Regions from separate parts of the Cytobacillus sp. QJM3NY_8 genome, predicted to be linked through region 1. Evidence: riboswitches for the same ligand, from Rfam matches in the RefSeq annotation. Region 1 holds a riboswitch; the other holds the start of a gene.
The links. Region 1 has a riboswitch for thiamine pyrophosphate ahead of tenA (thiaminase II). Riboswitches for the same ligand answer to the same signal wherever they lie in the genome.

Region 1 (3,207 bases):
CTTATTGATCAGGATATCGCCGAGAATACGGACTTGTATTCAAGAGTGAAGGGCAATCCTGATCCAAACATTGATTTCAGGAGGGTGCCAAACCAGAATGTCTTTTTCAGCCGCTTCGCAAAGTCATTAACAACAGAACTGATTCCAGGAGATATTAAGAACCTTCAGCAATGGCAGCCGGGTGACATTGTGGTTTTCCTTTCTCCTAAATTCGACCATGTTGCCATCATATCTGACAAACGGACGAAAGATGGCATTCCATATGTCATACATAACTCCACACCATTTGCAGCAGAAGTAAAACTCTCTTCTTTTAAGACTCCTATTACCGCTCATTACAGATGGGATTTTGAAAAAACGCCTGCACTGCCATAAAGCAGATGCAGGCGTTTTTCTTATTAAATACGAAAGTATAAAATTTTGAACTTCGATAACTGTCTAGCGCAAGCAGCCTCCCCCCTTGAGGTCACAAGCTTGTCTAGCTCCGGCTCCTAGGAACCCGGGGCCATAAGGAACCGTCTTATCCCTGAGGCCCGCAGGACAAGGAAGGCTTCGTCAGCATAATCATCGCACGACCAAAAGCGGCAGATTATGGGAGGATGTGGGTCATGCAGACGTTGCCACAGGACAAGGAAAGCTACGGCAGCGATACATCGCACGACCGAAAGCGGTAGCTTTTGGGAGGACGTTGCGCTCTTAGCCTGCGTTCCTTTTTGAGCGAGGCGCTTGCGCTTTTCTTATCTTACTGCTGCAGGATTGCCTGCCGGCCACTCTTCGCAGGTGTAAGCCATCTCCCAGAAGCCAAGCTCCAGCTGGCAGCTTTTTCGGAAAGCATCCTTCATTCGCTGCCTTTCTTCCGGTGATGCCGCATCAGCAAGCTCATCCAAACGGTTTCTCATATTCATGGTCACAGCTTCGACCCTTAAATTTGCGTAAAAAGAGATCCATGGATAAAACGGATGGTTCTCATCTGGCTCATATTGCTTCATGAGTTCAAGCCCAATCTCCCAATAAGTCCATGGACAAGGCAATAATGCAGCAAGGATTTCACCCATGCCGCCTGTGTGGGCATGATACATCATATGCTTAACATAATGATCAGCTGTTGGAGGGAGCGGATAGCCCTGCAATGCTTCGTAATCCACGCCAATCTGCTGGCAGAAATTATGGTGGGGATGTACTTCGCTGTTCAATACAAATTCTATTTGCTGATTAAAATATGCAATATCCTTACGCTCTGCTGACTTTGAAATGGCAATCCCATAAATATGCATGAACGCATTCAGATACTCAAAGTCCGCTTTAATGTAATGGGCCAGTGCCTCTTTCGGCACGTCCCCTCTCCCGATACCCTGGACAAATGGGTGCTCAAATATCAGCTGAAACAAATCTTCATTTTCCTTGCGCAGAATCTCTGAAAAAGTCATAAAAATAGCCTCCTTATTAATTACAGAAGCTGCCGGGGAAAAAGCATGAGGATATAAAACGAGGTCCTCACTGCTTCCCTGCGCTGGCATTATCCAGATCAGGTTCCAAGGGACAAAGGAAAAGCTCCTTATCTCAGCCGTAGCGCCCCTAGCAGTTTTCTAACATTTTAATTGTTTTTTACCGATTTTCTAACTTGACGTTTTTCTCTCATAAATTTGGGATTTCGCTTATAACTCTTGAAAATCGCTCATTAAGTCAGATTTCTTTACTATGCTGCTTACTCATCCAGCTTCGCCAGCTCAAAATCATCATATATTCTGAACCAGATTCTTCTCTTTAACCTTTGCCAAAACCATCCAGCCTATGGCCGCACCGGCAATGCTGCTGACCAGGAATGGCGGCACAAAGAAGAATGCCCCAGCTGCGCTTCCCATGAGAACCTTTGCAAAAGGGACTGCAAACAATGCACCGATTATGCCGGTACCTACCACTTCTCCTACAGCAGCCCATATTTTCCGGCCGAACTTCAAATAAAGCACACCTGCCAAAAACGCTCCGATCATGCCGCCTGGAAACGCAAGCAGCGTCCCGAATCCAAGCAAATTACGAAGCAGGCCAATCATAAATGCCACAGCTGCTGCAGGCAGGGGGCCAAGCGTCACCGCTGCCAATACATTCACCGCATGCTGCACCGGATAGGCCTTGGCTATGCCTGCCGGAAACCAGAGCAAATGGGATCCCAGTGTCCCAATTGCTACAAATAAAGCCATCGTAGTTAACAATCGGGTTCTGTTCATCTAAACCTCCTTTCTAAAGGGCCGCCTGATTGCTTATCAGGATGGGAAGTATGTATACAAAAAAGCCAGATTCCCATAAGGACCTGGCTTGGTTTAAGTATATGAATTGACATATAGTCAAATCCTACTTCCCTCCGCTGGCATTAACCAGATCAGGTCCATAAGAGTCAGAAAGCTATAACGCGCTTTCCTCTCAGCCCGCACATTCGGGGCACCCCTAGTAGCTGCATAGATATTTAGTTTGATAAGCTATCTCAAGCTTAACAAATTATTCCGGCACTGTCATCAATCTTTTTGCTTATATACTTTTCTTGGTGCAATCAATGTATTAAGCGCTCTTCGATTTCTGCTGAGAAACTATCGAAGTAGCTTCAGACTTGCCATTTCCTTTAGACTCCCGACTCCTGCCAGAGAAAGTGACACTTTTGTTTCTTCAATAAAGTTGGCAAGTACTTTTTCAACTCCATTCTGCCCGCCAATGGCCAAACCGTACACATACGGCCTTCCCAGGCAAACTGCGTCGGCTCCTAATGCCAGTGCTTTGACCACATCGGAACCGCGGCGAATGCCGCTGTCAAACAATACTGGAATTCTTCCTTTGACTTCCTTCACAACCGGTCCAAGCGCATCAATCGCCGCAATCACTCCATCAAGCTGCCTGCCGCCATGATTGGAGACTATGATTCCGTCTATCCCTTTTTCAACGGCCAGCCTGGCATCTTCGGGATGGAGAATACCCTTTAATAGAATCGGCAGATTTGTTTTCTCTTTTAACCTAGCAATATGCTCCCAGCTCAAGGTTGGATGATGGATATTATCAAGGATTCCCTGAACTACATCACCGTCATGGAGAGTGGCCATAAAGACCGGGTCACTCTCATAGTTTGCTTTTCCATAGCCAAGCTTTAACGGTGAAAAATTGTTTCTTAGATCAGCTTCCCTCCACCCCATCATCACCGTATCTACTGTTAACACAATTGCT
Region 2 (3,207 bases), 1.2 Mb from region 1:
AGTTCTGCTTTTTCTGTTTCATCTGCTGCGAAATCTAAGGCCTCCTCAGGGAGCATTTCCCCAAACAGAACCACTGAAGGACGGAGCACACCCCCGCAACGGCATTGGAATTGACCATGCAAATACCCCTCGCTCGGGAACTCTTTTTTACATTTCTGGCAATGGAGTGTCTGCAGATTTCCATGGAGCTCTGATATTTTTTCACTTCCCGCGAGTCCATGAAATCCATCCACGTTCTGGGTAATAATGCTCTTAATAATACCTCTCTTTTCCCAATCTGCAAGAATATAGTGCCCTTGATGGGGATTACACTCCTTAAGCCCGATTACCCTGTGCCGATAAAATTCTATAAATTCGTTCACATTTTCATTCAATGCTTTTGTACTGGCTATTTTCCCAGGATCTTTCCCATTCCATAATCCATTATTGGCAGACCTGAAATCAGGCAGTCCGCTTTCTGTCGACATTCCTGCTCCAGTCAATATTACTGTATAATTTGATTCTTTCAGCCATTTCTCAAGCATAGATATCAGCTCCCAATAAGGTTTTGTCACAGGTTAAATTTGATTTCCATTTATTTCTCCCAATGAAATGTTTATGTCATGTCAGGTATGCGGTAAATACTAGATTATAACTGTTTATGCGAATTATCAATATAGGAGTGATAGCTATGCCTGAAATAGAAACCAAAGTTTATAAGGACGGCTATAAAAAATTTTCATCCAGGGCTAAACGTTATGCGGACGATCCTGAAAAAACAAAAGGACTTTTAAGAAAGGCTACACTTAAAGCAGATAAAAACCAATCTTCATTAAGTGATATATGGGAAAAGTTTCAGCTTCTGATCGATTTAGTAAAGTCATGGTCTAAAGGCGATTACCGGCATATTATTTCAAAAAAATCGATTATCTTTATTATTGCTTCCATACTATACTTTGTTTCCCCAATAGACCTTGTTCCTGACTTTTTAATAGGAATGGGAATCTTAGATGATGTAGCAGTCCTTGGTTTTGCCGTTAGCCAAATTACAGGTGAACTTGAAAAATTCAGAATTTGGAAAGAGAGCAGGACGATTGGAATGAAATAATTATTTTCTGTGCATTTTAATATTATTTGCTATAATAATGATGGAAAGTATTTATGCTGTCAAAATTAAATAGCAAGAAATGTAGGGGAACCGGTATGCCGGTTGAGACTTCATCATTAAGATGCTGACCCTTTGAACCTGATCTGGCTCATACCAGCGTAGGGAACATATTCTTAAACATACTAAATGTTTTTTATATGCGCCCTGGTTTATACCGGGGCGTTTTTATTTTACAGGGCAGACTATCATTAACTTTCCTTATTACATAACGTTTTTTAGGAGGAGTACTTATGAAAAAGTGGATTGCCGCTATCTGTTCGCTGCTGCTTCTTTCAGGCTGTGCCGGCAATGGACCGGATAATCAGACTGGAAGCGAAGATTCAGACAGCAAACAAGATTTGAAAAAAGTTACTGTTGTACTGGATTGGACACCTAATACCAATCATACCGGCTTATATGCCGCAAAGGACAAAGGATATTTTAAAGAAGAAGGGCTCGATGTAGAAATTATAATGCCAGGTGAAGCAGGTGCAGATCAATTGACTGCATCAGGCAAGGCTGATTTTGGTGTCAGCTATCAGGAAAGCATCACGGAAGCACGTGTACAGGGCGTTCCCCTTGTATCGATAGCAGCTGTTATTCAGCATAATACTTCCGGTTTTGCATCCCCTGCCGAAAAAAACATTAAATCGCCGAAAGACTTTGAAGGAAAAACTTATGGCGGCTGGGGGGCACCTGTAGAAAAATCGGTAATAGACTCCCTAATGAAGAAGGAAAACGCTAATATTGATAAGGTCTCAATTGTTAATATGGGGGATGCTGACTTTTTTACAGCTGTTAAAAGAGATATAGACTTCGCATGGATTTATTATGGATGGACAGGTGTAGAAGCAGAACTTCGGGGGGAAAAGATTAATATGGTCTACCTTACCGACTACTCAGAAAAACTGGATTACTACACGCCCGTTCTCGCAACCAGCGAAAAAATGATTGCAGATGATCCGGATACTGTCAAAGCATTTGTAAAAGCAGCAGCAAGGGGATATGAATTTGCAATCGATCAACCTGGCGAAGCAGCAGATTTTTTGTTAAAGAATGCTCCGGATCTGGACAGCGAATTGGTCAAAAAAAGCCAGGAATGGCTATCCCCCCGCTATCAGGATGATGCTTCAAGATGGGGTGAACAAAAGCTTGAAGTCTGGGAAAACTATGCAGACTGGATGCATGAAAATGGTCTTTTAGATAAAGAATTAGATGCAGGCAAAGCATTTACTAATGACTTCCTGCCGGAATAAGGAGAGTTCAAATATGGCAAACGCACTTGTAAGCATTCAGATCATACCGAAAACAAAAGATGGGGAAAATGTTATACCTTACGTTGATGAAGCAATTAGTGTCATTCAGCAATCCGGTGTTAAGTACGAAGTGCATCCCCTCGAAACAACGATGGAAGGCGATTTAGACCATTTATTGAAAATCATAGCTGATATGAACAGAAAAATGATTGAAAGAGGAAGCAGCAATGTAATCTCACAGGTAAAGGTTCTATATCAGCCGGACGGTATTGAAATGATTGATTTAACGGAGAAATATCGTCCATGATAAATTTGTTCAGAAAAGGATGGAGGCCGGCTGCGGTTCTCCTTCTTTTATTCATTGCTTGGGAAATGGCAGTAAATCTGGCAGAAGTCCCTGCATGGCTCCTGCCTCCGCCAACAGAAATCGTTCTGGAAGCGATTTCGGGCTGGGAGGGCTTCAGCCACCACCTTCAATCGACAGTCATGCTTTCCCTATTGGGATTTGCCATTGGCACCGTCATAGGTTTAATCACAGCCGTTATACTGCACTTATTGCCTTTTATAAGGGAGTCGGTTTACCCTCTCCTCATACTTTCACAAAATGTGCCTATAATTGTTCTGGCTCCTTTGCTGGTTGTTTGGTTTGGTTTCGGGATACTTCCAAAGCTGATTGTCATCACGCTGGTTTGCTTCTTCCCCATTACTGTTGCTGCATTGGACGGCTTTCGCCAGACACCCGGAGAACTTAGGCATTATATGCTGATGGCAGGGGCCAGCAAAGGACAGCTGTTTTGGAAGCTGGAGCTTCCCTATTCCCTTCCC

Region 2: linked by a shared signal. The riboswitch ahead of AC0VZ9_RS08525 (ABC transporter substrate-binding protein) and the one ahead of tenA (thiaminase II) in region 1 are both predicted to bind thiamine pyrophosphate.

The regions. Positions count from the first base shown of each region.
Region 1 is NZ_CM149681.1:432,005-435,211, reverse strand. It holds gene AC0VZ9_RS02255 (DUF1287 domain-containing protein) at 1-375, shown strand, start outside; gene tenA (thiaminase II) at 738-1,427, opposite strand; TPP riboswitch at 1,486-1,587, opposite strand; gene thiW (energy coupling factor transporter S component ThiW) at 1,737-2,225, opposite strand; TPP riboswitch at 2,338-2,454, opposite strand; gene AC0VZ9_RS02240 (alpha-hydroxy-acid oxidizing protein) at 2,583-3,207, opposite strand, start outside.
Region 2 is NZ_CM149681.1:1,615,458-1,618,664, reverse strand. It holds gene AC0VZ9_RS08535 (NAD-dependent deacylase) at 1-524, opposite strand, end outside; gene AC0VZ9_RS08530 (YkvA family protein) at 671-1,087, shown strand; TPP riboswitch at 1,161-1,269, shown strand; gene AC0VZ9_RS08525 (ABC transporter substrate-binding protein) at 1,378-2,382, shown strand; gene AC0VZ9_RS08520 (thiamine-binding protein) at 2,396-2,689, shown strand; gene AC0VZ9_RS08515 (ABC transporter permease) at 2,686-3,207, shown strand, end outside.